DNA from 4 places in the Sporomusa sp. 246TCP1 genome. Region 1 is predicted to be linked to each of the others. Evidence: riboswitches for the same ligand, from Rfam matches in the RefSeq annotation. Region 1 holds a riboswitch; each other region holds the start of a gene.
What was found. A riboswitch is a leader RNA that binds a small molecule or an ion and turns the genes downstream of it on or off. The one in region 1 is predicted to bind cobalamin.
Positions count from the first base shown of each region.

Region 2: linked by a shared signal. The riboswitch ahead of AC1ECB_RS10730 (response regulator transcription factor) and the one ahead of AC1ECB_RS24895 (autotransporter outer membrane beta-barrel domain-containing protein) in region 1 are both predicted to bind cobalamin.
Region 3: linked by a shared signal. The riboswitch ahead of AC1ECB_RS10535 (magnesium chelatase ATPase subunit I) and the one ahead of AC1ECB_RS24895 (autotransporter outer membrane beta-barrel domain-containing protein) in region 1 are both predicted to bind cobalamin.
Region 4: linked by a shared signal. The riboswitch ahead of AC1ECB_RS09980 (nitrogenase component 1) and the one ahead of AC1ECB_RS24895 (autotransporter outer membrane beta-barrel domain-containing protein) in region 1 are both predicted to bind cobalamin.

Region 1 is NZ_CM170492.1:5,266,469-5,274,413, forward strand. It holds gene ppnP (pyrimidine/purine nucleoside phosphorylase) at 98-415, opposite strand; gene AC1ECB_RS24875 (hypothetical protein) at 565-927, shown strand; gene AC1ECB_RS24880 (DUF192 domain-containing protein) at 978-1,331, shown strand; gene AC1ECB_RS24885 (aminotransferase class I/II-fold pyridoxal phosphate-dependent enzyme) at 1,438-2,907, shown strand; gene AC1ECB_RS24890 (nucleoside/nucleotide kinase family protein) at 3,167-3,757, shown strand; cobalamin riboswitch at 4,137-4,318, shown strand; gene AC1ECB_RS24895 (autotransporter outer membrane beta-barrel domain-containing protein) at 4,555-7,945, shown strand, end outside.
Region 2 is NZ_CM170492.1:2,218,709-2,226,653, forward strand. It holds gene AC1ECB_RS10715 (beta strand repeat-containing protein) at 1-195, opposite strand, end outside; gene AC1ECB_RS10720 (TonB-dependent receptor plug domain-containing protein) at 228-2,480, opposite strand; cobalamin riboswitch at 2,642-2,824, opposite strand; gene AC1ECB_RS10725 (hypothetical protein) at 2,822-3,019, opposite strand; gene AC1ECB_RS10730 (response regulator transcription factor) at 3,094-3,660, opposite strand; cobalamin riboswitch at 3,878-4,071, opposite strand; cobalamin riboswitch at 4,625-4,808, opposite strand; gene AC1ECB_RS10735 (hypothetical protein) at 5,075-6,331, opposite strand; gene AC1ECB_RS10740 (hypothetical protein) at 6,333-7,145, opposite strand; gene AC1ECB_RS10745 (adenosylcobinamide amidohydrolase) at 7,252-7,945, opposite strand, start outside.
Region 3 is NZ_CM170492.1:2,161,333-2,169,277, reverse strand. It holds gene opp1B (nickel/cobalt ABC transporter permease) at 1-207, shown strand, start outside; gene opp1C (nickel/cobalt ABC transporter permease) at 210-1,088, shown strand; gene AC1ECB_RS10555 (ABC transporter ATP-binding protein) at 1,088-1,921, shown strand; gene AC1ECB_RS10550 (ABC transporter ATP-binding protein) at 1,914-2,678, shown strand; gene AC1ECB_RS10545 (MATE family efflux transporter) at 2,698-3,018, shown strand; gene AC1ECB_RS10540 (ABC transporter ATP-binding protein) at 3,196-4,929, shown strand; cobalamin riboswitch at 5,021-5,202, shown strand; cobalamin riboswitch at 5,325-5,508, shown strand; gene AC1ECB_RS10535 (magnesium chelatase ATPase subunit I) at 5,643-6,671, shown strand; gene AC1ECB_RS10530 (VWA domain-containing protein) at 6,694-7,945, shown strand, end outside.
Region 4 is NZ_CM170492.1:2,013,520-2,021,464, reverse strand. It holds gene AC1ECB_RS09990 (TonB-dependent receptor plug domain-containing protein) at 1-329, shown strand, start outside; gene AC1ECB_RS09985 (TonB-dependent receptor domain-containing protein) at 346-1,479, shown strand; cobalamin riboswitch at 1,538-1,720, shown strand; gene AC1ECB_RS09980 (nitrogenase component 1) at 2,111-3,409, shown strand; gene AC1ECB_RS09975 (nitrogenase component 1) at 3,402-4,697, shown strand; gene AC1ECB_RS09970 (hypothetical protein) at 4,761-4,943, shown strand; gene cobO (cob(I)yrinic acid a,c-diamide adenosyltransferase) at 4,921-5,535, shown strand; gene AC1ECB_RS09960 (ABC transporter permease) at 5,791-6,798, shown strand; gene AC1ECB_RS09955 (ABC transporter permease) at 6,768-7,673, shown strand; gene AC1ECB_RS09950 (ABC transporter substrate-binding protein) at 7,767-7,945, shown strand, end outside.

The DNA.
Region 1 (7,945 bases):
ATTGTATTTAAGTTAGCAACATAGGGCTGTGGAAAACTTAGAAATAAGTTTTCCACAGCCCCCACTTTATAACAACATGCAAGCCGGGTATAGTTTGCTAGTTCTCAATATAGGAACAGCAGTAATCTGCTACTAGTAGTACTTTGAGTTTGAAGCGTGATTCAGCCGGGACCTGGAAGCTATCTCCGGTTTTATATGTAAGCCAGTCGCTCTGTCCTGGTAACAATACCAGCAGTTCACCTGCTAAAATTTCCATAATCTCGGCTGCCGCTGTACCAAATTCATATTCACCTGGGAGCATGATTCCTAGAGTCTTTCTACTGCCATCGGCAAAAATCACCGTACGGCTGGTTACTTTTCCTTTGAAATATACATTAGCTTTTTTAACAATAGATACCTTTTCAAATTGTTCCATAATGACGAAGCCTCCTGATAAAAAAATTTATAATTGTATTATAGTGTATTGTAGCATGTTTAGTAAAATAGGAAACGCTTTGTCGATGAGAAAATGCAGTGAATATTTGGGAACACTATAGAAAAAAGGAATTGGTGAGATGAATAGTCATGTATTGTGATTTCTGTGGAAAGCGACTTGCCGGTAATGTAAAGTACTGCCGGCATTGCGGTCGAATGCTAAGAAGCTGCCTGGATGATACTATGCCAGTGCCGGTTATCAATGAAGGTATGTTGACTAGTAGGCGCCAGGAGGCAGGTCCCAGGAAAAACATGGTTGATCGAACTGTGGTTTGGAGAAAGGTGTATGGGACAGTTGCTGTGGCCACGATTGTTATAATGCTCTATATCTTAGCAACGTTTGAAACAATTAAGCAATATCAGTTACTAACAACAATCATTGGCTGTCTGTTGGCAATCTACATCTGGCGTAAAGGTAATATTAGATTAAGTAAGTTTTTCTTCCGCAAGTAATTGCCCGTATCCACTTAAACAGAGAACAGATAAGAACAGTCGGGGGAACGATGCGAATTATTAACGTAACTAAGCAGCAGGTATTAGGCAATAATATCAAGGTAGCGGCTACCTTTTTTTTGCGGTTGGTCGGACTTTTGGCTACACCTAGTCTGTCACATGGTGCGGGTCTTATGATCAAACCATGCAGCAGTGTCCATACCATGGGTATGCGATATCCTATTGATGTGATATTTGTGGATGATTCTGATAGGGTAGTTAAGGTTGTGATGGGTTTAAAACCTAGCCGCTTTGCGAGTCAGTGGGGAGCGGACTATGTCATTGAGTTGCCGGCAGGAACAATTGCGGCTACCTATACCCAAAAAGGCGATCAATTGGAATTGCAAGAAGCAAAAGATCATTGACTCAGGTTTTGGCTTGCTTTTAGCTTGTACCATATAAGGCTGTGTGCTAAAATATTTACAAACTGCAAGGGTATAATAGTGGAATGAAGTAGAAGGTGGTGGCGGCGTGCTTGATCAGACAGAAGTACCATTATTGAAAGCGATGAACATCTATATAGACGACGGAACAATTCCCTTTCATACTCCAGGGCATAAAATGGGCAAAGGGATGCATCCCCTCTTTAACGAGGTTGTACAGCGAAAAGCACTGCAGCTTGATTTGGCAAATATGGCTGAACTGGACGATTTGCACGAACCACACGGACCAATCAAAGCAGCGCAGGATTTAGCTGCCCAGCTGTATGGAGCTGACTACAGTTATTTTATGGTAAATGGGACAACCGGCGGTATTTATGCCATGATTCTTACCATTGCGGGGCCTGGTGATAAGATCATTATACCGCGTAATGCCCACCGCTCTATTATTGGGGGCATTATCTTGAGTGGAGCTATTCCTGTATTTATGCAACCAGAGGTAGATATCGAGTTGGGACTGACGATGGGAGTTACACCAGAGACAGTTTTGGAGGCTCTCAGACAGCATCCTGACGCCAAAGGGGTACTGATCATTAATCCCACATACTATGGTGTAGCTACCGACCTGAAAAAAATTGTGGAGATAGTCCATGGCTACAATATTCCGGTTGTCGTTGATGAGGCCCATGGACCACATCTTAAATTTTCGTCACGATTACCGATTCAGGCGCTAGATGCCGGTGCTGATATTGTGGCCCAAAGCTCGCACAAAATTATCGGGGCCATGACCCAATGCTCTATTGTTCATTGCCGCCAGGGTCTTATCCGGGTGCCTCGCCTGAAAGCTATGCTGCAGTTAGTGCAGTCAACCAGCCCTAACTATATATTAATGGCATCTTTAGATATTGCCCGTATGCAGATGGCAACAGAGGGGCGTGGGTTGATTGAACGCGCCGTTGATTTGGCTAATCAGGCTAGACAAGAGATAAACAAGATTCCGGGGCTATACTGTTTTGGTAATGAGAAAGTAGGCAATCCGGGTGTTTATAGTATAGATCCAACAAAGGTGACAGTGACTGTCAAAGGCTTGGGGCTAACCGGCGCGGAAGCCGAGCGGATTTTGCGGCATACATATAAAATTCAGGTAGAATTATCAGATGTATATAATGTTTTGTTTCTTATTACCTTAGGCGATAGTATGACTGAGGTGGCGGCGATGGTGGCAGCGTTAAAGGATATGGCAGTCACGCATAATGGTACGCGCGATTTTTCAGCGATTAATGAAATAACCCGGGAGGGAAAACATCCGGTAGCACCTGAACAGGTTATATCGCCAAGGGAGGCATTATTTGGCAATACCTGTATGGTGCCTTTTGGTGATGCGGTTGGCATGATTTGTGCCGAAATTGTTACTTTCTATCCGCCTGGTATTCCGATGCTCTGTCCGGGTGAACGGATTACGCAGGAGATTGTTGATTATTGTCATACCTTGCAAAATGCTGGCTTGCATATTTCCGGTCCGGAAGATTATTTGCTTAACACGATAAAGGTAGTGGATTAAATGCACGGTAAATTAATAGTTATTGAAAGATAATGATTACTTAGAGATATGTCCAAAAAGATACCTACCCGGAAGGTGTAGGTATCTTTTTGGCTTAAAATCAAACCAAAAGATTACTTGTGGAAATGTCCAGGTGATGTTAGGATGTGGTTAGAAAAATAAAATGCTTATCGAAAAGATAGAGTTGTTAGAAAAAGAATAGCAAGAGATGCTAAAAAAGTGATAGAATTCAATGATAAATAGCAAAGGACGGAATATAGTGGGTAAGATATTTTGCTTAATGGGAAAGAGTAGTTCAGGAAAAGATACTATTTTAAAATCTATTCTACATGATTGCGAGCTAAACCTATATCCAATAATACCCTATACTACTCGACCTATTCGACACAATGAAAAACAAGGTAGGGAGTATTATTTTGTTGATGAAGTCACTTTAGAATCCTACAGGTCAAAGGGAAAGATTATTGAACAACGGAAGTATAACACTGTAAATGGTATTTGGTCCTACTGCACAATTGATGATGGTCAAATTAAATTACACGAAGCTAATTATTTAATAATTACAACCTTGGAAGCTTATGAAAATTTACAAAATTATTTTGGGTCTGCCAATGTTATTCCAGTTTATGTCTATGTAGAAGATGGGGTAAGATTGCAACGCGCATTGGACCGGGAAAAAAAGCAAACCCATCCTAATTATGAGGAACTTTGTAGGAGGTTTTTAGCAGACAATATTGACTTTAGCTCTGAAAAACTTACGGCTCTTGGGATAACTGTGAGTTATACTAATGAAGACTTACAGGCCTGTATTGTAAGTATCAAAACTGATATTTTAAAAGAAATCATCTAGTTTAATCCTATGACAATAGGATGCCCGAAGGCAATAAATCATGTTCTTCTTCTCCGTACATATCCTGTAATATTAGTATTTTATAAAATATAATGGAATTATTGCTAATTCCAGCTATGGCTCAAATAGATTCTTTTCTGCTACGTCTAGTAAATACAGCGCCTCGAACTAGGCAATTTTTGATACTAAAGTGGAGAATGAAATTTAGTAATTTCTGTTTTCGCACAGTCTGATGTACCCAACCATTTAACCGTTTGTAGAATTCTGAATCGTGGCGCACGAAATATAAGCAGAATAAACAAATACATTACAAATTATTAAAGAAAAAATTTACAAATGATATAAATAATGGTATAATCTAACTGAAAATGTTAAAAAACAAAATAATGTTGGGATAGGTGCCCGAAAGGGCTTAATAGGGAAGACCGGTGTGATGCCGGCGCGGTCCCGCCACTGTAATAGGGAGCGAATCCAAGGAATGCCACTGAGACGAAAGTCTTGGGAAGGTTTGGATGAGCGATGATCTAGAGCCAGGAGAACTGCCTATCTGTCAATCACCGTTTTTCACCCACGAGGTATGGGGAGGGGATTAGTGGAGTAATCTAACCTTCCCGGCTATTTAATTATGGCCGGGATTTATATTTTAGATTGTTTCTTAAAATAGCCCTCCCTATATAGCCTAAGGGAGGGCTATTTTTAATGTAAAGGGAGGGTTGATATCAAATACGCTTGAAAGGTGGTGTGGGGTTCGGGATTTTGTCATTTTTCATATGGTTGAGGGGGACAAGTTTTTGACAGTGAAGCAACGCAAAGCAACGAATAAATACCTGGCGGCAAGAATTTGCTGTGCGCTGGCGCTTGGTTTTGCGCCGCAGCTTTGGGGGATGGCTCAGGCGGCAGAAGTCGGGCCGTCGGTGACGGTAGAGGCTGATACCATAAAAGAAACGACAGCAGATTCGTCAGGTCAATTAACAAATGATTACTTCGGAACCACCTATACCGGTGTAACCATCCAAAACGGCGGCCGCTGGCGGCCGATGGATGCCATAACATTTAATAGCGATACATATGATTGGAACAAATATATCAATATCGATAAATTAAACGTAAAGTCTGGCGGCATTATCGATTTATCCTGGCAGGAAACGCCGAATCCAGTGGTGTCTGAGTGGGGAGAGAATTATTTTCGTAATTTGACAGTAACAAATGCCACACTGGCAGATGGTACGATTTTTCGGATCAGCGGGGCAACTGCCGTTTGGTCAAATATAGTAATGACATCTACTCCGTCGACAAATTTAATCACGCTAGGAAACGAAACAAACCTAGTAGCAGGCAGTGGCACGTTATATACGCAGCTTGGAAATATTATCCGTTTTAACCCGCTAAAGGTCAGTAAGGATTCGATTATCTTCGGAAGTGGTGGACAAGAATTTTTACGTATTTTTGAACAAAAAGCCGGGCAATTCAAGGTAGTAGGACAAGCATCGTATTTGGATGCTCCCCTGACTGTCTATAAAGTGACACCGATTGTTCGTACTACAGAAATTAGCGTCCCTACGTATGTAGAGGATCCGGTAACTGGTGAATTTGTTGTCAACGGTGAGTATGTTGTCCTGAACTCCTTTTTAACAGACTATACCCTTGATAATACTAAACTTTTATCAGAATCAGCCAAAACAGCCGGCGATATGCAGCTAGCGCAGCGCAATCTGTGGCGGGTGGAAAATAGTAATGCCTTTAACCACCAAGATGAACTGCACGCCCCGGGGGATAAGCGCCGCGAAGGCAGCTGGGCAAATGTTTATGGTGGCAAGTTTACCAATCAGGGCAGCTATGGGCGCAGCATCAGTGAACACTACCATGGTTTACAGGTCGGCTATGATAAAGAACGCTCCGGCGATTTCTACGATGGTAAGCTGTATACCGGATTGTTCTTCCAGCAAACCAAAGCAGACACCGGTCTTGCTAGTGGCAGCGGCAACTCAGAGAGTAACGGCTTCGGCACTTATGCCACCTGGGTGGGCCATAACGGCCATTACCTTGATGTGATGCTGCGCGGCTCAAAACAAACCAGCGATTACTATTTTACTACTAGGAGCGGTAAAGTTGACGGTAACAACCAGGTCTGGGCTGTCGGGCTTAATGCGCGGTATGGCCTGCGTAAAGAACTCGCGAACGGCTGGTTCTGGGAACCGCAAGTCGGACTGGCTCTTGGCCGGATTGACAAGGCTGATTACACAACAAGCAACGGCTTAAAAATAGCACAAAGCAAGGTCAATGTGCTAACAGGACAGGCAGGTGCGTTGGTGGGTCGGTCTCTGCCAGAAAACAACGGGAAAGTCTACGCTAAGGTGACGGTTAACCATGATTTCTTAGATGGCGGATCCATGCTGGGCAGCTATTATGACGAAACACAGGCCATTAAAACCGGCGCCAACAAAGATACCTGGTGTGAACTGGTATTAGGCGTTGATAGCAAAATCTCGCCAACCGGTAATTTCAATTTGAGTCTGCTGCAGACCTTTGGCGGTGATGCAAAGGCCAACTGGCAGGTAAACGGGGGCGTCAACTGGCGCTGGAACGGCTTTGGTTCGCACCAAAAAGCACAAGAAGAGCTCAAGACTGGCAAGCCAACAGCTATAATTCTGTCTGCTTCGACTGGAGCAGCGTCTGGCGAGATCGGGCAAGGGTCTATACTCAAGGTACAAGCTAAAACCGGTTTTCAGAAAGCAGCCGGGAAAGGCGTTGACCAAACACAGCTACAAAACGATCAGGAAAAACAACAAGCTCCAAATAAAGAAATGGCGGCAGAGCATTTTGGCACCGCTAGATACAATGCCATTACGGATATTTCGCAGCCAACAACGGTAGCTTCAGTCGCTTTTGCACCCGAAACAACACGGGCGGCTGTGTCTAACGTGCAGTCTGAAGGCAGTGTCCAGGCAGGCGGCGGGAAAATACCGGACGCTAACCAAGCATTGCGACTAAATGACCAGGAAAAACAACAAGCCTCCCCAAAAGCAACGGCAGAACAAGCCAACGACTCTAAAGACAATTCCAGTGTGGAAAATACAACAACCACGGTTGATCCGGGCTATGTTTTGGAAACCGTAGTGGTTGAAGCGCCGCGGCCTGCATGGGAAGATAAGCTCTCGCCAGGCACTGTGACTGTCATTGAACCAGATAAATACAAAGGCGAACAAAAAACACTGCCCGATCTTCTCAAGGAAGTGCCTGGTATTCATGTCCGGTATGTGGGCGGCGGTCCTGGCCAATACACGACAGTCTCTGTCCGCGGCAGCACAGCGTCACAGGTAGGTGTGTTTGTCGACGGGGTATTGACAAACCTCGGAGGCGATGCGGCGGTCGACATATCGACAATCCCTGTCAAAAATGTAGCGCGGATTGAGGTATACAGAGGCTATATCCCGGCCCGTTTCGGCGGTACCTATATGGGCGGCGTAATCAATATTGTCACCAAAAAGCCGGAGAAAGCTAATATTTCGGCTTCCTATGGACAACGCTCCTGGGGCGGCTACACCGGCAGCCTGCAGGTAGAGGAGCCACTGGGGGCAGGCACCCTGATGGTGGGTCTAAACAGAGACCAAAGCACCGGGGATTTCCGCTATACCAATGCTGAGTGCCAGAATAAAATCTCGACCCGAATTGCTGAGCAGGAACAACTCGTCGCATGGTATGAAAATGATATTGCACAAGGTTCGATGTCTGCAGACAATAAAACGTATATCGCCGAGAAAAACAGATTGGCTTATTACAAACAACTTTCGGCAACACGCTATCGCATGAATAACAGTTATAAAAATACCGATGCTCTGCTCAAATGGCAGGATGAACACTGGCTTGTCAAAGCCAGCTGGAAGAAAATTGACAGGTTTTTGCCCAATGCCGGTAAGTGGGAATATATAGATGTTCCTAATCCTTATTTTTCTGCAAGTGAGTTAGAAAATCCAGCGTTTGAGTATCCTAATTGCCGAAAAAAACAGATACTTACCGCAAAAGACATCCTCCTCGGCAGGAGGGATACCAGCGGCAACCTGGAATGGGGCTGGAATGTCAATTATCTGGATCAGGATAAAAGCTACCGCAATAATGAACAGTATGGAACAGGTAGTTATACCTATGTAAGACCGCTCAGCCGCTGGAGCGCTTATAAATCCCAAAAGC
Region 2 (7,945 bases), 3.0 Mb from region 1:
AACGGTAGCTTCTACTCTGGAGCCCGTAATCGTGCCTACCTGCCCGGCAGCAGTACCGCCATACGAATACGTCGTGACAACACCCAGGTCGGCCGCCAAAACCGGCATTGTAAATAAATAACCGCCAAGAAGCGCGGTTGTGACGCGTAAGGCTAATGCGCGGTTGACTTTACGCCTGTTTAAATAACACTTCATATATTTACACCTCCATTAAACCCTCGAACAACTTAAAAGTCATAATGTGCGTTTACAAAGAAAGTTCTTCCTGCCAAAGGATATTCAGGATTAACACTGATATTCTTGTCAGAATAGTCGCGATAGCTGATTTTCAAATCACTGGCAGCGTCAAAAACGTCATTACAGCCGACAGTAATCTGCCAGTCTTTGGTTGGTTTGAACTTGACGCCTAGGTCAAACGTTGTTAAAGCGCTGATCGGAGCGCCGCTTTCATAAGCATAATGCCCGCCCCGTTTGTCTTTAACTGCATTGGTAAACATCTCGTCACGGTATTTGAGTTCGGCATAAATATCGAATTTATCCGACGGTTTATTCGTAAGCCGCAAGCCGGTCTGCCATTCCGGCTGATACGTGGCCCAGATGTCTTTATAACCCTGGGTGTACTCCGAACCGTAATCCGCATAGGCGCTGTCCTGGCGCTGTAACTTGCTCTTGGTATAAGTGGCGTAAAGATTGAGGTCAAATTTTTTCCAGGAATAGTTGTTCTGCATTTCAAGTCCATACACTTTACCCTTGTTGTCATTGAAATAACACCAATAATCATAACCGCGGCGGGAAAGCTGCAGCATACTATCCGAGTCCCGCCAGAAATAAGTCAAGGTCAGGCAGGAGGTTTCGGACCCAAACCACTTATTTCGCCAAAGGCCGCTTAGATCAAACTGCTTCCCTTCCTCCGGCAGCGGATAGGCGGTGCCGCTGGCGTTCTTGTCCTTAGGCGGTGGCAAGATTCCGGCACCATCACCTGCAATTTCATAGAGATTCAGCAGTCGGTAATAAGTGCCGCCAGTTACCCGCATTGAAAAGTTTTCATTAAAATCATTTTTAACAGCCAATTGCCAGGTAGTTTTACCATTAGACTGAGTTTCTTCCTTTTGCACCCAGCTGTGACCACTTGTTTTGTCACGATGGCTTTTTCCAAGAATTTCAGATCGGTTGTATCTGATGCTTGGAGTCAATTGCCAGGTGCCTTCTTTGTCCAGCCTAACTGTGTCCTGCAATTGGATATTAAACAATTCCTGCTCATAATAACTGCGGAATGAATCATAATTGCTATTTGCTGTTTTTAGATTCGAGCCGTCAACATCCATTTTTTCTTTCGAATAGCTGACTAAAAATTCTATCAGGTTATTATCATTAAGCTTGTAACTTCCATCAATTTTTTCACCCCAGCGCGTACTGTCATAAGTGCTCCAGGCGCGAAGAGGGGTAGACCAATAGTAGAAATAAGGATTTTTAATTTTCTCAACCCGGTAATTTTTGTCCTGATCAAGATAATTCAAAGACCAGCCCCATTCCAGATTGCCCGCCTGCGCTCTGCGGCTAACCTGCAGTTCCTTACTGTCGATAGTCTGACGTTTGCCTTCCGCAAGATTAATGTCCGCCAGATCCGTTTTAGCTCCCGGATCATATGCATTGGCAATAGATCCTTCAGGCCACAGATTATTCGGCAAATGCCTGTCAACTTTCTTGTAGCTGCCTTTAATCATCCAGTGATCATCCTGCCATTTGATGATAGCGTCCGTATTTTTAAAGTCATTGTATTTACGGTAACGAGTACTATCTTCGCCATATGATTCCGCGGCAAAGTTAGTGTATTTAAAATCGCCGCCGCTTTGTTCTCTGTTCAGACCAAATAGTAATGAGCCTGTGCTTAAAGGAGACGTAAATTCCAGGGCAGAGTTTCTTCCTCCGTAGGAGCTTATGCCGATCTCAGCGCTAACATCAGTCTTTTCAGGCTTTTTGGTAACAATATTGATAACTCCCCCCATATAAGTACCGCCAAACCTTACAGGAATGTAACCGCGATATACCTCTATCCTTTCGACATTTCTTACGGGAATAGCCGAAATATCAACGGCAGCGTCACCGCCAAGATTTGTCAAAACGCCGTCAACAAAAACTCCTACTTGTGCGGCAGTGGAACCGCGTACGCTGACGGTAGTGTACTGCCCTTTGCCGTTGACTTCGCGCACAAAAATTCCCGGAACCTGTTTTAGCATTTCAGGCAAGTCTTTTTGCTCGCCGGAAAACGTTTCAGGTTTAATGACCGTCACCGTTCCAGGAGACAACTTGCTCTCCCAGTCCGGTCTTTTGGCTTCAACAGTAATAGTTTCCAATTTAAACTCTTTCATATTATCCTGGTCTTCCTGAGTGGCATATGATGTCTGTGTCAGCATAAGGCACCCCAAAGCTATAGCTGCTTCCAGCTTTTTATTTCTTTTTAAAATACTTAAATATGCCAAGCAATCACAACCTTTCATTCTACAGATAGCAACCTGCTGCTAAATTTACAAATTTCCAATAAAAAAACTCCCTTTTCAGGAGTTAAGCTTTATTACGCCAGCGGCCAGATGATGTATTCGGTCACTTGCAGTAATCTCCTCCCTGTCGCACGCAGGTACAAATGGCGATTGTCAGACAGGCAGTTCTCCTGGCTTAGGATCATCGCGTCTCCAAACCTTCCCGGAACAATTAGCTCCAGTGGTATTTCTTGGCATTGCTCCCCATTACAGTGGCGTGACCGCGCCGGCCTTTAACCGGTCTTCCCTATTAAGCTCTAAATAGCACCTGTACCCATATTATTTTATTTAATTCCTTGTTTACACTTGGTTCCAAATTCAATATAACTTTCCAGGACATCAATAATTAATTTCTCTTGCAAACTGCCATCGTCATCTAAATTGTTCTCAATGGAATCTCTGAGGATATGCTTGATCTGATCATCATTATAGCCACAAGCTAACATTTTTTTGGTTAGCTCTTCAATTTTTTTGTGTTTCATAAATCCCCCCCTCGTAGTGCTTAATTGTTCAAGATCGCATTGCCACCTTGAGTAAGCACTTGGGCTATTCAATATTACTTTTTTTTAAACACTGCATAATTAGGCGTGCCAACGGTATTGTTTTTAAGGTGCCAATATTTACTAATTAGTTCAGTCCGGGAACTTGTCCCCGTTTTGGCAAGCAGGTTTTTTACATGTGATTTCACGGTTTCAAAGCCAATCCTGAGTATTTCACTGATTTCTTTATTTGTTTTTCCAGCTGCGATTGCCTGGAGAATATCTTTTTCCCGTAACGTAAACGTCGTCCCATCGGCTAAGTTAATTTCATCACTGGCGCTATAGTCAAAAACCACCATAATATATGCCTGCTTGTCTAAATAAAACGAAAAACAACTAAAACTGATGGTATCGCGCTGATGATTTAACATATCGCTATAATTAGACAAACTCGTTTCTTTTGCTTTAACCATAGCCATAAAACGTCGGCAAACGCTTTTGAATTGTTGAAATAGTCCGGGAGTGATGTTTTTGAACACCTGTTTTGCCTTTTCATTTGAATAAATATTTTCCAATTTATGGTTTAAAATGCAGATTCCCTGATTATCCTGATGAAAAGCTTCCCAATAGTTTGACCAATACATCGTTTTCCCTCAATTTTCACCGTTATATTTGCCACCAATCCTAAAATTGGGGTAAAGACGTTAGAATGGATAATTGTAATGTTAAACTCCAATGTATCCGGATTTGCATGAAAAAAGCTCCCGATTTCAACGGGAGCGCATACGTCATACTGTCAATAGAAATACAACCTTTCTACTTACAGGTTTCGTAATCTCCTCCCTATCGTTCGTAGGTCAAACGGCGATTCTTAGACAGGCAGTTCTCCTGGCTCCGGATCTTTGCTCACCCGCGTCTTCCCAAAGCTATGCTCCAGTGACATCTATGCGGATTTACTCCCCGTTACAGTGGCGGGACCGCGCCGGTTTTTTCACCGGTCTTCCCTTTTAAGCCCTACATGTTGTTATGAAAATACTCATCTTTGCGTTTGCGTCTGAATATTTTCAGCAACCTCTCGTCAGGCACCTATCCCAGCAATATTTTCTTTTTGTTTTGAGTTACTTGCATTATTTTCTAATGTTAAGGAGATTAATTGCTTTTAAGCATACACACTATGCAGTTCCTTTTTTTAGATTAGACTATTTGGTTTGAAACGTAAATCCCTCACCTGAGGATATTTTGTGAAATTTCTTAATCATTTATATTTTATTTACACATATTCTCCTGGTTTCACATTAGCCTCAACTCCCCCTTCTTAGCAAAATGCTGACCTCCTCTCCTAAAAGCTTCTCTGTGCATTTTAATAAAAAATACAACCCTCCCTGTAAGCTTACAAGGAGGGTTGTATTCTAGATTTATCTAAGTGAACTCGTTTCAGCAAAGCTGAACCATCGGGAATTCAGGTGGAGAGTCTATTCCACCTGAACCAACGCCGCCTGTAGAAGCGGGAGTCTTGACTCGCGTACTAAGATAAAAATCCCGGCATAATAAATAGCCGGAAGGTTAGATTAATCCAGTAATCCCCTCCCCATCGCTCGTGGGTGAAAAACGGTGATTGACAGACAGGCAGTTCTCCTGGCTCTAGATCATCGCTTATCCAAACCTTCCCAAGACAATTACGTCTCAGTGGTATACCTTGGATTCGCTCCCTATTACAGTGGCGGGACCGCGCCGGCATCTAACCGGACTTCCCTATTAAGCCCTTTCGGGCACCTATCCCAACAATATTTATTTAATGTTTAGTTTATGATTTGATTATATCAATATTTGTTAACTTTGTAAAATAATTTTCAAAATTTGGGACACAGTTGGAACAATAGGTTCCTCATCCATCTCCATGTCACCAATATAATTAAAGACTCCTGCCTATTGACAGAAGTCTTTAATTTGTCTAACTTCGATGACGTACTTCTATAATACATATTTCTTTTGCGAGTTCATTTAATTTTTCTGATATATTAACAATATGATTTTTATCTAAATTTGCATCCCACTCATCTAACAATAGCAGTTGAAGCTTTCCGCTTTTTTTATCTCATCTAATGATTCTATAATTTTTTCGCCAGTGGATAAGCTTTTATTAGTACTGAATTCAAAAAACATATCAGAATGAGGTGGTAAAAGGAAAGCTTTTTCGCTTAACTTTTCCTTAATTAGAGCCAGAAGTGACGATTTTCCTGTACCATTATCTCCTCGTAAAGTAATTCTACCCGGACTATAGTCTTGAGTGATATCTTTTATGGAATTAATAGAATCAATAGTAATAATCGTATTGTCTTTTTCAGCCTTAATCCGATTCCATGAAATAGTGCCAACATTTATGGGTTCTGTAATAATCAAGGCTGATTTTAATCCCTCAAGACGCGTTTTTAAACTATTCCAATGAGTTGCATAAGATACAATAAAATTCATACATTGAAAGGTTGTAATTTGTCGTGGAAATGTAACAATAAGCATACTTAGGAATACTTCATTGCCTATATTTTGATATATTAACCACACCAAAGTACCAATTACCGGAAATAAGTTAAGAAACATTGAAATTATGGTTGTCAGTTCACTAAAAAGTACAGATTTCAAAGCTGACTTTTTCGCGTTTTTATATTTACCGATAAAATAATTTTTCCATAAATGTATATTTAATTGATTGCCAATTAAAATTGAGTCCCAAGCTGGTAATAATGCTTGCATCATAGCAGTTCGGTCTTCTTGAGCATGTTTGGCGGAAGAAGTTACTAGCGTTTTTAGACTTTTAATAGAAATAGTTATTAAAGGAATAGTTATGGCATAGGCAATCATCAACTTTTTATCAATAATAAAACTAAGAGTTACTATGTTAAAAACTATATTAAAAAAAGTACCGAGTAAATTTGTAATAAACCCAACAAATTCACTGATCACCAACCATGCCTCATTATTTAAATAAGGCTGTCGTTCTTGTTTGAAATCGATATTAGTTCTTAATTGGGCTTTTCCCCTAAAAGAAACTGCAAAAATATCAACATACTTTCTAAAAGAACTAAAAGTAGCTTTGCTCTGAAAATAAGCCATTCCGGAACCTGGAATATGTACTAAAGATAACGACAATATAAATAAAACTAACCACAATGAAAGATCTTGTTTTAATATGACTGCTTGACTCAATTTAGCTATCCATAAGGTTGAAGATGCGACTATTGCTTGTTGGATAAGAATGCATAGTATCATTAAACAAGAACTTTTGTTAATAAAAATAAACATATTAAATTTTTTCATTTTAGGGCATACTCTGTTCAAATTTAACCTTTATCTTAGCTTCTCCTATTTCATTAAACTCAACAGCTGAGCCTGCAGAAAAACCTTTGTGCGTTCCAGCTTCAGCTAACAGCACTACATCTTCTTTTACTGTTCCGGAAGTCAGTTCTCCTTTTTCATTGAACGTAACGGTTTTTCCCTTACTAAATTTAATAAATCCTGCAGAATTATCTCCTTTGAGAAGCTTTTGCCAGCCAACCGGGCGCAAATATGTATCCTCATCCAAAGTACCGGATAAAACCGCACCCGAGTTGAAAAACGTCAGAATTGTATCACTCTTGAAAGTCACAAAGCCATATTTTTCGTCTACCAAACGAACTGTAGCCTTATTCGCTATTGTCCCAGAAATAACATCTCCCTGTTCACTAAAAAGCACCGCTGTTCCACCTTTATAAAGCAAGTGTCCGTAACCCGGAATGCTCACAGCATAATCATTGTTGAAAAAAGGATGGTAATAAAAATGGTGGTAATAAGGTCCAAAATCAGTATGGACAGTTGTATAGTAATAGTCATTAATCACCCGGTTCCAGCCACGCGGCGCCAGCAAAGTGTCCTTGTCAATTGTCCCAGAAACAACTTCCTCTTGTTCATTCAAACTGATGCTAGTATTTTTTTTGAATTGAATAGAATCACCGACACCCCATCCCTGCGGATGAAGTTTAGTATCTTTCGATAAAATTCTGGTTTCAGCACAGACATCAGGCATTGTCACAGCAAGAGATACCCCACACACAATTATGCATACTAATAAACGAGCAACAAAGCGAACAATCATAGCTCATTATCCCCCTTGTAATCTTTTCCTTTATTATAGCAAAATTGTCAGCTAAATGAATACTTTTAAACAAATTAAAAACAATACTATATACAAGACTTAGAAATCACCCTATAATTTCCCTGCACTTTTCCTTGATAATTGCCAGCAGCATAGACTGCCAGGCTTTTAAGCAAGAATCAATACAAGTGCCAATAATCACCGGCGCTTCCACACCGTATTTGGTGGCGGCTGCTGTAAGCAGTTCATTAGCTGCCTGCCGCACTTCGATGCCTGACAATAGTTCCCACTGGAGTTCATCTAAAAGGTGCACATATAAAGCGGCATAGGTCACTAAGTAATTATCATCGTCTATTTGGTAGAGTGCATCCATAAATTTAGGTTTAATCACAACCTTGTCGGAATTGCCTGCATAAGCCTGCCACAAGCTTTCTTCCTTAATACCATACCGTTTGAACCTGCGTAACATACTATGCTGTTGGTGTGGCGACAAACCTGTCTGCTTGCCTAAAGCCTCTTTGACCGCCGGCAGTACTGCCCTGCCAATTAGTTCTCCCAGCTTAGAATGCTTGCCGGCACTTTCCAGGTATAGCGGCGAGGCGGGATTGGCAACAACAATGGTCTGATCGGTGCCTGAACCGGTAGCCAGACCTGTCGAATAATTACTGCCTGCCATAAGCTCCTGCAAGGCAGCCGTTTTAGCCTCAGTACAAGTAACCATCGCCCGGTTCAGGATACCTGGCGGCAAATCAGCGTCAATAACCAGAATAATATTGATGGTACCGGGTTTTTCCAGTGTA
Region 3 (7,945 bases), 2.9 Mb from region 1:
AAGCTCATTGCCGGTACTGTTGTCATTGAAAATATTTTTGCCTGGCCCGGGGTGGGGCGTCTTTGTGTTACCGCTATTTTTGACCGGGATTTCCCCACCATTCAGGCGTATGTGTTAATTATGGCCATATTATTTGTAGTCTGCAATCTGCTGGTAGATATTGGCGTGACTGTTATTGATCCCAGAATGCGGCAGGAGGAGGGATAACGATGGCAGGTTTTTGGACAAGATTTAAAGCCGATAAAATAGCACTAATTATGGCTGCTTTTTTAGGTATTGTCATTTTACTCTCGCTGCTGGCACCACTGATAGCGCCTTATAATCCTGCTGCCCAGGATATTGCCAACAAGTTTGCCCCGCCTTCAGCCGAACACTTACTAGGAACAGATCAACTGGGTCGGGATATGTTGTCCCGGATTTTATGGGGCGGTCAAATAACAGTGCTTTGGTCGCTTGCCACTATGTTTTGTACAATCAGTATCGGTATTGTATTAGGAGTTATTGCCGGTTATTTCCGGGGCAGGATAGATGAAGTCATTATGCGTTTCTGTGATATTATGCTGTCTTTTCCTAACGAGGTACTGATTTTGGCGATTATCGGTGTATTGGGAACGGGAATTTTCAATATTCTTCTCGCAATGGTTATCGCCAAATGGGCCTGGTATGTCAGGATGATCCGTTCCATCGTGATTCAGTTTATGGATAAGAACTACATTTATTTTGCCCGGGTGTCTGGCTGCAGTGCCAGGTATATTATTCAAAACCATCTGCTGCCAGGCGCTATGGGAGAAATCTGCGTGCTGGCTACTCTGGATGCAGGCGGCATCATTTTGAATATTTCCGCCTTGTCCTTTTTAGGTTTGGGTGTTCAGCCTCCTAACGCGGAATGGGGAATGATGCTTAATGAGGCCAAAAAGGTTTTGACGATTAATCCTTGGCAGATGCTGCCGCCGGGGTTTGCCATTTTTCTGGTGGTTGCCGCTTTTAATTTTTTGGGTGACAGTGTTCAGGAAGCTTTGGATCCACAACTCAATAAAAGCAGTAAAAAACGTCTGTCTATTTTTAAACGCAAGAAGGCGGTGGCTTAATGGATAATTTACTGGTTGTACGGAATTTAAAGGTTACTGATCTGCGGAATCAAGAGGAAGTCATTCACGGCGTCAGTTTTGAACTAAAAAAGAATAGTTGTCTGGGGATTGTAGGCGAAAGCGGCAGCGGCAAGTCCATGACGGCTAAAGCTATCCTGGGTCTAACCAATCCCTGGATGCACACGGAAGGAGCGGCAAAGTTTTCAAGCGAACAGGGCACTCTGGATTTGTTGCAACAGGAGGCAAATACACTGCGATCTATCAGGGGACAACGCATTTGCATGATTTTGCAGGATGCTATGTCGGCATTTGATCCGCTGGCAAAAATCGGCAGTCAAATGGCTGAAACTTTCATCGAGAATAAAGGGTTTTCCCGATCAGAAGCTATGACTATGGCTTTGGCCGCTTTGAGGATAGTCAATATGCCTGACCCGGAACAGGTACTCAAAAAATATCCCCATCAGCTTTCCGGCGGTATGCTGCAGCGCTGTATGGTGGCGATAGCTTTGGCTATGAAACCCGATATTATTGTGGCTGATGAACCTACAACCGCTTTGGATTCCATTAATCAGCGTTTAGTTGTGGAAGAGTTTAAGCTGCTAAGGCAGCAAACAGGAGCGGCTTTGATTTTCATTTCCCATGATCTGGGTGTGGTGCAGTATCTTTCTGATCAGCTTTTGGTTATGCGCTGCGGGGAGCGGGTGGAATACGGCGAAGCAAAATCGATATTCCAGAATCCTCAGCATGAATATACGAAGTATTTGATTGACAGCAGGCGCGAGTTGGCCCAGTCTTTCCAAAAATCCATGAAACGGAGGGCGGTCAGTGCCTAATTTAGTTGAAATTAATAATGTTGAAAAAAGCTATGTAAAAGCCGGCGGCAATTTTAGCAGTAGTAGAGTCAAGGTATTAAAAGGAGTTACCTTTGCTATTGAGGAAGGCCTATGCGTGGGTCTTATCGGTGAAAGCGGCAGTGGCAAAAGTACGCTGTCCCGGCTGATTTTAGGGCTTGAAAAGCCTGATAAAGGCGCTGTTTTAATTGAGGGGCAGCCTGTGCCAGAGTGGATCAAAGCCAATCAGGGAAAAATGAGCGTGGTCTTTCAGGACTATACTTCTTCAGTCAATCCTAAGTACACCATCAAAGAAACTATCGCTGAACCCATACGCGCCATGAATTATGCGGGAAACTTAGAGGATAGAATTGATGCTCTTCTGGCTAAAGTAAGCTTGTCGCCTGATCTAAAAGACCGCTATCCTCATGAACTGAGCGGTGGGCAGGTTCAGCGTGTCTGTATTGCCAGAGCCATTTCCACCAATCCGAGATTTATCGTTCTGGATGAAGCCATCAGTTCCTTGGACGTATCTGTTCAAACACAGGTAATGAATCTGCTTCATCAACTTCGCCTGGAAATGAAAATGACATATCTTTTTGTAGCTCATGATCTGCAGGCTGTGGCTCATTTGTGCAATAAAATTGTATTTTTGTACAGAGGGGAAGTTGTGGAACAGCTCATGAGCGCAGATTTGGTTAATGCGCAAAATGAGTATGCAAAATCACTGCTGGCATCGGTTATTCCCTTTGATGTATAAACTGGAAATAAAAGCTGTATTGGCACTTGCTGTACCTACTGTCATTGAAAATTTTTTATTGACCAATGTTGGGTTTGTGGATACTTTTTTTGTATCACAAATCGGTTTGCATGAAGTCGCTGCTGTCGGAATGGCTAATGCTATTGTAGCAATTTATATCGCGGTATTTCTGGCAATGGGAATTGGAACGTCCTCGCTAATTGCTCAGTGCATGGGGGCGGGGGAAGTAGATAAAGCTAAAGCAATAGCAAGGCAGTCAACCTCTTTTATATTCAAAAATCAAAAGTATCTTTTCCCTTGCTCAAAGGATCATCCAGTGCATTTACACTTCCTTTGCTGAGGATTTCCGGTCCGGCAGTTATTGAACGTTTGGTTATGCGTCTAGGGCAGTTGTTTTATGCAGGACTAATTGTACAGATTGGAACCGATGTCTACACGGCTTTTCTGTAGGCAGGGAAGCCTCCTTTATTTATATAAGGGAGGTCTATTAGCTATTATTATTCAGGGGGAGGTAGCTATGCTCAAACGATTTATTTTGTATTACCGTCCACATCTGCCACTATTTTTTCTTGATTTCTCTTGTGCCACGCTCATGGCCGCCATAGATCTGGTATTTCCCTTGGCTGTACGGCAGGTTATTGATCATATCCTGCCAGCAGGGGATATTTCCCTGCTGCTATGGGCAGGCGTCGGACTGCTAATCATGTATATGGCAAGTTATGCACTGCAATATACAGTGGAGTACTTCGGCCATGTACTTGGGGCTAAAATGGAGTATGACATGCGCCAGGAACTGTTTGCCCATGTGCAGAAACTGACATTTCGCTATTTCGACAATACCAAGACGGGATATATAATGTCCCGGATTGTCAATGATCTCTTTGAGATCTCCGAGTTTGCCCACCATACACCTGAAGGGATTTTTATCGTCCTTATCACCATGACCGGAAGTTTTTTTATTTTGCTTACACTTAACTGGCAATTAAGTTTGCTTACATTTTTGTTTGTACCATTTATGTTATGGTTTGCCTTGGTCAGGAACCGCCAATTAAAAGATTCTTTCCGGGATATGCGGCTTAAAGTAGCTGATATTAATGCCCAGGTAGAAGACAGCATTTCCGGCATCCGAATAGTCAAAGCCTATGCTAATGAGTGGTATGAACAAGATAAATTTACCCGGAGAAACAGCGATTTTCTTGCGGTTCGCAAACAGGCGTTACGGATTTTTGGGTCTTATCATAGTGGTATCAGTTTTTTCACTAATATAATTTATTTAACAGTACTCATTGCTGGGGGGATATATATTCATCATGGGTGGCTGACGATGGGTGAGTTTATCGGCTTTTTGCTATATATCTCTATTTTCTTTAACCCTATCAAACGCATTACCGGGCTGACTGAGATGTATCAAAAAGGCATGGTCGGTTTTCGCCGTTTTGTGGAAATATTGGATATGGAACCAGATATCGTCGATACTCCCGGCGCCAAAAATCTCACCAAAGTCAACGGACACATTGTGTTTGATCAAGTGACATTTAGTTACAATGACAAGCACAATGTGCTAGAAAGTCTCAATCTTACAATTCAGCCAGGAGAGACGGTGGCGTTCGTTGGTCCATCTGGTGGTGGTAAAACCACCTTGTGCAGCCTTATTCCCCGATTTTACGAAATTGAGCAAGGCCGGATACTGATTGATGGCATTGACATCAGGCAAGTGACGCAAAAATCACTACGGGAAAATGTCGGTATTGTCCAACAAGACGTGTTTTTATTTTCTGATACTGTCAGGGAAAATATTGCGTATGGCAAAATTGGCGCTAGCGATGAGGAGATTATTGCTGCAGCTAAGCGAGCAAATGCCCATGATTTTATTACAGAGCTGGAACAAGGCTATGATACGTTTATCGGTGAACGGGGTGTCAAACTTTCCGGCGGGCAAAAACAACGGATTGCTATCGCGCGAATGTTCCTGAAAAACCCACCCATTCTTATTCTTGATGAAGCGACCTCAGCACTGGATAATGAGACTGAGCGGGTCATTCAGCAGGCCTTAACCAAGTTGTCCTGTAACCGCACAACATTGGTAATTGCTCATAGGCTGGCTACTATTCGTGGCGCGGACCGGATTATCGTGCTTACCGATGAAGGAATTGTGGAAGAAGGCTCGCACGCGGAATTATTGGATAAAGCTGGTTTTTATGCTCGGCTGTACGCGGCCCAGTTTGATGGGTATTTACCTGATGTTGTATAGGATACTGGATTTAGCTGAATATATAAAGAAATGCTTGAAACTATTGACAATGTAGTTGCTTTTCTATAGTATAAATAATACAAGTAAGTAATTTAATATTATTGAGTTAGGTGCCCATATGGGCTTAATAGGGAAGACCGGTGAAATACCGGCGCGGTCCCGCCACTGTAACGGGGAGCAAGCTTAAGATATACCACTGAAACAACCGTTTTGGGAAGGTTTAAGCAAGCCATGATCCGAAGTCAGGAGAACTACCTAACTGACAATCACCGTTTTTCACCCACGCGGTATGGGGAGGGGATTACAGTTAGCAATTCTTCTGGGATATTCCAAGAAGTTTGTGATTTGGCTGAATTCACTCCTGGTATAAAAAACCAGGAGTTTCCTATTTTAACAGAATATTGACAGAGTCAGGTGCCCGTAAGGACTTAATAGGGAAGACCGGTGAAATACCGGCGCGGTCCCGCCACTGTAATGGGGAGCAAGCTTAAGATATGCCACTGGGATGAAACCGTCTTGGGAAGGTTTAAGCAAGCCATGATCCAAAGCCAGGAGAACTGCCTGAGTAACAGTCACCGATTTACCCACGAGGTATGGGGAGGGGATTATATATATTTAACAAGTTTTCGAAAGACCTTCCTTACTATATAAGGGAGGTCTCTTTTTTTAGTTAGAGCTAAATGGATGAAATTTACAAGGAGATGAATTAACGTATGCAACATACTGCTGTATATCCATTTGCTGCCATTGTTGGGCAAGAGGACATGAAATTGGCACTCATATTAAATGTAATTAACCCCCTGCTGGGTGGGGTATTAATCAAAGGAGAAAAAGGAACAGCCAAATCAACAGCCGTTAGAGCGCTGGCCGATCTATTGCCTGCCATGGAGGTTAGCAAAAGCTGTCCTTTTCATTGTGATCCGGCAGATAGCAGCCATTGGTGTGATGTCTGCCGGGAAAAAATGGGACAGGAACAGGGTCTGGCTACTCAGTCTGTCAAGATGCGGGTGGTAGAACTGCCTGTTAGTGCAACCGAGGATCGTGTTGTTGGTACGCTGGATATTGAACATGCCATCAAGCAGGGGGAAAAGAAATTTGACCCCGGCCTGTTAGCACAGGCTAATCGCAATATTTTGTATGTAGATGAAATTAACCTTTTAGATGATCATGTTGTTGATGTGTTGTTGGATGCCGCCGCCATGGGAGTCAATACTGTGGAACGCGAGGGTGTATCTTATTCCCACCCGGCCCGGTTTGTGCTGGTTGGCACAATGAACCCGGAAGAAGGTGATATCCGGCCGCAGTTATTAGACCGCTTCGGATTATCAGTGGTTGTGACCGGAGAAAACCAGCCCGAGTGGCGGGTGGAGGTTATTAAACGGCGTTTGGCCTATGAAAAGGATACAGACAGCTTTGCCCGGCAATACCAGGAGGAACAGGAAACCCTGGCAAAAAGCATTATACAGGCCCAACTTTTGCTGCCCCAGGTAACCATTAAGGATGAGCTGCTCCTGCTTGTCGCCAAACTGGCCATTGCGCTTGATGTTGATGGCCACCGGGCCGATATTACCGTTATTAAGACCGCCATGACGCTGACTGCCTTTGCCGGACGGACGGAAGTAAAGTCAGAAGACGTAAAAAAAGCTGCGCGTCTGGCGCTGCCTCACCGGATGCGGCGGCGCCCCTTTGAGGATGGCACGTTGGACTGGGATAAAGTAGAAGCTGTGTTTGCGCAGCAATAAGCCAAACGGGAGGAATGCTATAATGCAGCGCATGATATTTCCGTTTGCGGCTATTGTCGGGCAGGAAGCTGTCAAGCGAGCGCTTTTGATTGCGGTTGTCAACCCCAAGGCTGGAGGTGTTTTGGTGGCAGGGGAAAAGGGCACAGCCAAATCGACGCTGGTGCGTTCTTTGGCAGAAATTATTGGTGAAACCAAGTTGATTGAGCTGCCGCTCAATGCCACTGAGGATATGGTGTTTGGTGGTTTGGATATGCAGCATGCTGTCGAACGTGGCGAGCGCCGCTTTTTGCCGGGATTGCTTGCCAGGGCCCATAACCATATTCTCTATGTTGATGAAGTTAATTTGCTGCGCCATGACTTTTTGGGCAGTCTTTTAGATGCAGCTACGACCGGTATGCACCAAGTGGAGCGCGAAGGAATTTCCTGCGTACATGAAGCAGCTTGTACTCTTATCGGTACTATGAATCCGGAGGAGGGAAGCTTATCCCCCCAGATTCTTGACAGGTTTGGATTATATGCTGCTGTCAGCCGGGAACAAAATGAGGTTCAACGGGCTGAAATTGTACGGCGGATTCTGGATTGCGAAGCCCAACCGGAAAAATTTTGTCAGCGTTATGCTGCTGACATGGAAGAAATCAAACAGCAGGTGGCTGCTGCTAAAAGCCTGCTCCCTGATATTACTATAGCTGAACCTATGATGCTGCTTTCAGCACAGATGTGTGCTAAGGCACATTCGGCAGGTCACCGGGCTGAACTGTTCTTATTGGAAGTCGCGCGGGCGATTGCAGCACTTGCCGGGCGCACCTATTTATTGCCTTGTGATCTGGACGAAGCTGCCTGTTATGTACTGCCGCAGCGCATGCGCCAGGAGGAACAACCGCTGCCGCCCGAACCACCTGAGCAAGATCAGGATCAGGAACAACCACCTGATGACGAAGATTCTGCCGACCAACAGGAAACTCAGCCACCACCGCCTGATTCGCGCTCAGACCAGCAAAACCCGGAAGAGTCGGAAGAACAGACAGATCCTCCTGCTGAGCAGCCGGAAAGTGAGGGCAGCGATCAGGAAAAAGTGGCCGATATTGATACTGATTTTCCCTTTGTCCGGATGGAATTATCGTTGCCCCAGGATCGGCAGGAACGACGAGGCAGCGGCAAACGCAGTTTAACGCGTACTGATACCAAGCAGGGACGCTATGTGCGTGCAGGTATCCCGAACGGGCCGGTGACTGATTTGGCCTTTGATGCTACCTTGCGGGCGGCGGCGTCTTATC
Region 4 (7,945 bases), 2.8 Mb from region 1:
CACTGTATGGTTCGGAAGCATTAGCCGGTGTAGTAAACATTATCACCAAAAAACCGGGGGGCAAGCAGCAAAGTACTGTGGGTATCTCGGGTGGCAACTATAGTAAAAACTGGTCTGTAAGTTCAGACCTTGGCAACAGCGCTATTTATCTTAAACGGGAATATATTGCCGCTGTTGACAGGACTTCAAGAGAAAATATCACTAATAAATCGACTAATGCCGCAATCCAGCCTTATGGCTTATATAAAGGCACTAAAGATAGTTTTTATTATACAACCCAGTTAGGTGATGAACTGAATTTTAACTGGTCTTATACCCATACAAACTAACCGTCCGCGGTTCAATGTGAATGGTTCGAACTACATGTTATATAAATATGATGATATACGTAATAATCTAAATCTAATCTATGATAGTAAAAACAATAATGTTAAATCGGTGCTATCTTTTAACAAAAGATATTCATTTGGTGATAAATATACCTATTCAACCGGAAAGTGGGCTATTAGTGAACGATATAACATGTATGGTCTAAATTGGGATACCCAAAAAACATGGCAGTTAAGAAATGACCTTGACACATTGATTGCCGGAGTTACGTTAGCGCAAGAGCATTATAATGACCCTTCTACTGATGCTGCGGCTATTCGTAAAAATGCTTTGCGCAATAGTCTTGCTGTATATGGGTCCTATACCTATGCAGTTAATCCTAAGTTTAGTACAACACTAGGATTGCGGGGGCATTTTATTGATGATTATGCGACAACCGAAAATGTCTTTTTACCGCAAATCCAGACACTTTACAAAATAAATGACAATACTTCCTGGTATACTAATATTGGCAAGTCCTTTCAGATGCCGGCGCTCAACCAGTATTTTTCAAAGCAAGATGCTGATTTTAACCGCTTAAAACCCCAACAAGGCTGGAACTATGAAACCGGGCTAAAAAAGATAATTGATCAAAGCCAGTCTTTTAAATTAGCAGTCTATCATATGGATATCAAAGATCAGTTTGTTTGGAAAAAGAATGCCGACAATACCGACTATATGACTAACGCGGGGGATTTTCGCAATACGGGTATTGAAGCAGAATATGTAAAAATTCTTAATGACAATTGGAAATATAATATAGGCTTCAGTTATTCTAACCCTGAGAACAATGAAAATGGCTCATGGGAACAATGTAATAGTAGGATACAAACAACCACCGGGGTTACATACAATAAAGAAAAATGGCTGGCTAACCTTAATTTTTTATTTTTAGGTGATCGCGAAGAAAGTTACTACAGAATTAATGGCGCCATCAGTGATATTCCGGATCGCATACAACTAAATGCCATAATTAATTTTCATCCGGAATATAATCAATCAGTTATTTTGAATTTATATAATATACTTGACCGTGATAATTCTGTAAATAAATATGAGAACTTGGATTTACCGTTTAACTGGACGTTAAGTTACAATTATAATTTTTAAATAGTGTAATGAAAATCATTTGACAATACCTGCCAAAGAGTGATAAAATTAATAACAATTAAATATAGTTGAGTCAGGTGCCCATATGGGCTTAATAGGGAAGACCGGTGTAACACCGGCGCGGTCCCGCCACTGTAATGGGGAGTGAATCCAAGAATATGCCACTGGGACGAGAGTCTTGGGAAGGTTTGGACGAGCTATGATCCAGAGCCAGGAGAACTGCCTGTCTAAAGATCGCCGTTTTACCCACGAGTGATGGGGAGGAGATTACAGTTGCATCTGCTTATTTGGAGTCATTCCAAGTAAGTTATGTTGTTTTGCTAAATTTACTCCTGGCCATAGACCAGGAGTTTCTATTTGGTTTTATGCTGTAGAATCCTCCCGGCTGCCCACGGTAGCCGGGAGTTTCTTATTAGTGTCATTCTTCTAAACTCCTTCATGTTTGCGGGCCTATTATGGCCCGCGCTTTTTTTACTTTGCGGACTAAACAGTTATATAAGTTAATGGCAGCGGTATATGACACTGCTTATTGTGATAGTGTAACAGGAGAGGGTAATGGATTATGCATATACATGGTTGAGTATACCAACTCCCATGGCCTTTGCAGAATTAGAGGAGTTGGTAGTAAAATATGGTGATGAATAAACGGGCGACAACAGTCGGTAAGCGTGGCTATAGCTGCACTATGCCGGGAGTTTGGCGGGCTGTCTCGCATAATGAAGGGGCTGTGGTTATTTATCATAGTCCGCAGGCATGCGGACATATTTGCCGGGAAATGGATTTGGGGATGCATTTCCGCTTGTTGGCAGAGCAAAAATTTAGTCCGGAGCAGTATTCTGCTCCGTTGGTAATTAGCGGCTTACAGGAAGAACATTCAATTTTCGGTGGAGCCGGACTGCTGAGAGAATGCATTGAGCATGTTGCGGCAAAATACCAGCCTAAGTATATCATGATTGCCAATTCCTGCGTAGCTGGCGTGATTGGTGACGATACAGCATCTGTGGCCAGTGAGGCGGAAGCGGCTCTGGGAATACCGATTCTGTCAGTACCTTGTTACGGATATTTGGATGGCGATTATTACACTGGTTTTTATCATGCAGGTAAGATACTTGCTGAGCGATTTATGATTCCCCGGCCCAAGGTGATTAATACGGTAACCTTATTAGGAGACCGCGGGGGACCCAACGGGCCTGATGTAGCAGAAATTAAACGATTGCTCAGCTATTTTGGTTTAAAGGTGTATTGCCATTTTCCCGCCTTTGCGTCGATGGAAGATATAAGGCGGGTACCGTTTTCTGCTATGACTGTACCGCTTAGTGGCACCCTGTTGTCTTATCCCTGGATTCGTAAACTGGGAATAGACTTGGTCGGTATGCTTGGTGTACCGTTTTTTGACGGTGATTATCCGGCAGGGTGGCAGGCGACAATTCAGTGGTTAAGAGACCTTGGCCGTTTTTTACAGCAGGAACAACAAGCAGCCGCAGCTATTGAAATGGAACAGCAACGGTTAAACAGCCATGTTACAGAGTGCAATACAATACTGAAGGACAAACAAGTTGTCCTGAGTGTTGGCCGACCACTGATTTATTTTGATGCTACCTGGGTTTTGGAGTTATTTTCATTATATGGGATAACTGTGGCCGGCATTGTTGTGCTAAATGAAATACTCACACCAGAGCAAGAGCATGATTTACTACAGAAACTGCACCGGCAAACCGTCATCCCATGCTATTTTCAGCTAGAGGGTAAAGCAGTGTTAGCAGCAGCAGATATTGTTGTCACTACCCATGAGTTGGCTGATATACACACAAAGCAGCTATATCTTCCTTTATTACCTTTGGCAGGCGTGAGTGGCATTATAACGCTGATGACCAAACTGGTACGCCTCGCGCAACGTCATGACAAGCGGGGAGGGCTTATGTATGTGTAAGAATCAATGGAAAGATACGCGCACACTGGTGGAGTCCTGCGCGCTTACAGGTTCTGCCGCTTTCTTTGCCGGTATTCCTGATGCGATATTAGTGGCTAATGGCCCGATGTGGTGCTATTATTATGCGCTTCGTCATCTGGAAAAGCAGTGTCCGGCAATCAGTTCACAATTTTACTGTACGCAAGCTGATAATCATGCTGTTGTCTATGGCACAGAAGAATGTTTGCAGGAAACCCTGGATACAATTCGCCGCCAGACTTGTCCAGCCATCATACTGATTGAAAACAGTTGCTCGGTCAGCTTGATTGGTGATGATATTGCCGGTATTGCCAGGCAGGCCAAACTGGACTGTCCGGTGGTTTGTGTGGATAGCGGCGGGCTAGTCGGCGGGTTTGGTGCAGGCTACCGTGTCGCTGCCAAAGCTTATCTGGAGCAAATGCCGCTCAACCAGCCAGGCAGTGTTCAGCCGAATGCTGTTAATCTGCTGGGAGGCACGATTGGTTATTATAATGGTGCTAATGATGTCGAGGAACTAAAACGTATGCTCACGCTGGCAGGCTATCAAGTGTTGGCTTGCCCGGGAGCAGGTAGCAGTACGCAGGAAATATCCAATATGACTAAGGCAGCACTCAATATTGTTGTGCATGAGGAGTTAGGCCAGGATTTGGCTAAAACCCTACAGGAGCAGTATGGTATGCCCTATGTATCGCTGCCACTGCCTTATGGTTTGCAGGGTTCATTTTCTTGGCTAAAAAATATTAGTCGGAATTTACCATTGGTCTGCTTTGATTTATCTAAGGCTCAAAAGGAAGTCAGTGTCAGGGAATGGAAGCTGCAGGCAGCTACGCTGGAAATGCAGCGTATATGGGGCGATCTGTGGTTTGAAAAGACGCTTGTTGCTGCACCAGCTTCGGTTGCTGTAGCTATGGCCGAAGCTATTCGTACTGAGTGGCTGGATACAGGCTGGCTAACGGTAGTAACCTATGACCGACGACCATCTTATTCTGGAACCGGCTGTATTGATACTTTCCTGGCGGCTGATGGCGACAGTCAGCTCATAGAGCAGCAATTAGCGGCATTGAAGGGTGGCTTGCTACTGGGCAGCAGTAATGAAAAAGCCATACTGCTGCAACAATCAGTAACAGAGGTAGTTTGTCAGAATATTTCGTTGCCGGTATATGATGAAATCAATCTTAGCGACCAGCCCTGCATGGGTTTTCGCGGGTCCTGCCATATGACAGAACGTCTCTGGAATCAGTATATTGCTCATTGTCAACAGCGAAGTTGAAATAGATGGGTATAACCTTATGTTGCAAATGTGTAGACAATACAAGCAGGAGGAGAAAAGGATATGTGTAAATATGTTCCAAAAAATTGGCCGGTAGATACCACTAACCAGTCAGAACAAGTAAGTAACTCTGCCAAGCGCGTTTACTTGCATAATAGTACCGCGCAGGTAACTGCTTCACAGTATCAGGAGGGGTGTTTTAAGGCAAGACAGATGGCTTATCTTGGAAAAAAATGTTGGATATGAATGCAGAGGTCTTGCACATTCTGTCCGGTATTTTACTAATAAAGCGAGGTCTACTATTATGTCAGAAACCAAAGGCATGATTATTGTAAATACGGGAGCCGGCAAGGGAAAAACGACTGCTGCCTTGGGGGTGGGGATGCGAGCGTGGGGACAGGGACTTAAGGTATTGGTTTTACAATTCATCAAGGGCGGCTGGGAATATGGTGAATTACAGGCTGCCGGGAGAATGGGAGATAATTTTGTCATCCGTCAATTGGGCGAAGGTTTTGTGACAAATACAACCGGAGATGGCAGAACTGATCACCAAGCGGCTGCCGAACAAGCGCTCCATGACGCGAGAACAGAAATCATGTCCGGTAAATGGGACATGATTATCCTGGATGAAATCAATTATGCAATTATGTTCGGACTGGTTCCGGTGAACGAAGTAATTCAGTTGCTGGAAACTAAGCCACAGTCCTTGCACTTGGTGCTAACCGGACGTGATGCGCGGCGGGAAATCATGGACAAGGCAGATTTGGTAACTGTAATGGAAGAAATTAAACATCCTTATAAAACGGGAGTGATGGCGCAAAAGGGTATCGAATTCTAAAGACACTACAAGTTGCTGTGCGTAGAATGCCAGCATGCCCTGGTTTGCTTAAAACTGATTATAGACATACAAAAATATATATTATATAATTACATATGTTGAGTCAAGAAGACTCAAGACGAGAAATCAATGATTCTGTGCTTATATTTAATACTACTATCAGCCATGAAGGTTGTAAAACTCTGCGCAAGCAGTGTTTCAATTTTTGTGGCTTTTTTATATTTTCATATCTAACTATGAAAGGACAGGACTGGTGTGAGAGATATAATTTATATAAATAGAAAAATATTACAATTTACTTTTAGTATATTTCTGTTGTCGATCATTGTTTTTTTTATGGCAAGATTATCACCGGGAGACCCTTTGATGTCTTATTATGGAGAAGGCGTTGAAAGAATGACTACTACGCAAAAGGTGCAGGCAATGGAAAATCTCGGACTAAACGGCCCGCTATATAAACAATATAGCAGCTGGTTAGCCAATGCCGTTCAGGGCGAATTTGGTATATCTTATAAATATAAACAAAATGTTACGACCGTAATTGGAGATGTCTATAAAAATACAATTGTTCTGGGTGGACTGGGTTATGTATTGACTTTTTTATTTGCGCTCTTGTTAGGCATTTTTTGCACCTTACACGAAGATACACTCATCGATAGGATCATCTGCAAGGTAGGTGTTGTAACAACCTGTATTCCATCATTTTGGGTATCCTTAGTACTCATTTTGATTTTTGGCATTAATTTAGGAATGTTACCTTCAAGTGGTGCTTATGCAATGGGACAAGCAAATAATCTTGTAAGCAGGCTAGAGCATCTTATATTACCTTTAATTGTTTTGATAATAAGCCATCTCTGGTATTATACGTACATGATTCGCAATAAGCTTGTGGAGGAAATTAGACGAGACTACGTATTATTATGCAAAGTGAAAGGCTTAAATAAACAGGAAATTGTATGTAAACACTGTTTACGAAATATTATGCCTGCCTATATTAGTATTATGGCGATATCTGTTCCTCATATTTTAGGTGGAACTTATGTGGTAGAAAAAGTTTTTTCTTATCCTGGACTTGGTACGCTCTCTTTTGAGAGTGCTAAATATCATGATTATAATATGCTGCTGGTGCTTTGTTTACTAACCGGGACAGTAGTTGTTTTCATAAATATGATGGCCCAAATAATTAACGATAAAATAGATCCCAGAATGAAACATGATCGGAGCGAGAACGATTGGAACGACAATACGGCGACTTTGAAATAGTTGGAGAAAATTATCTTTCCTATGAGATAAAAGTACCCAAAAGAAAAACCTTTAGAGAATGGATAAAAGAAAAACCTTATATCTCGATAAGTGTGCTATTGATAATCATAGTAGGATGTGTTTTTCCCGGGATAATAACAAAATCGGCGCCTGCGTACATGGATCTTAGTAATACCAATGTAGCTCCTAACAGCACCTTTTATTTCGGTACCGATTCCTTGGGTCGAGACATTTTTACTATGATTTGGTATGGCGGTAGAATCTCTTTATTTATTGGCGTATTTGCCACAGTTATATCAACTACAATCGCAATTGTCTATGGAAGTATCAGCGGAGTTGCTTCTGAATTGATAGATGATATGATGATGCGATTTACGGAAATCATACTTAGTATACCCTCAATTTTGATCATAATTTTTGTGCAGGCAATGATTGGTCAGGCAAATCCAGTATCTATCGCTATTGTCATTGGGATTACCAGCTGGATGAATATTTCTAAAATTGTCTGCAGCGAAGTAAGACAAATTAGAAATAGTGAATATATTTTAGCAGCCAAATGTTCTGGAGCTAGTTTCTTTTATATTTTAAAACAACATCTGCTGCCAAATTTTATTTCTGCAATAATGTTTATGGTGGTAACAAATGTTGGCAGTGCCATCGGTGTAGAAGCAACTTTGAGCTTTTTGGGAATTGGTCTCCCGCTTGAAATTATTTCATGGGGCAGCATGCTTTCTTTAGCGGAAAAAGCATTGTTATCAAATTATTGGTGGATTATTTTAATTCCGGGCCTATTTTTAGTGATTACTTTAGTTTGTATTACCAATATCGGCGACTATGTAAGAAGGAACAACAATAAAGAATTTAGCAATTTGTAAAGGTATAAATCAACGAATTTCATTGCATTATTCACTATCCATAATGCAATTTAGTATAAAAGAAAAGTTCAAAACAATACCAGGAGGGAAATAATGAAGGTGAAAAAATGGTTAGTTTGGGGATTTGTCTTGGTTATGAGCATGGTTTTACTGGCCGGTTGTGGTGGCGAAAAGAAAACAGCAACCGCATCAAATGAAAAGGTTTTGGTTTATGGCAGTGGCGATTACTCCAGTATTAATCCGGCACTGTATGAACACGGAGAAATTAATTC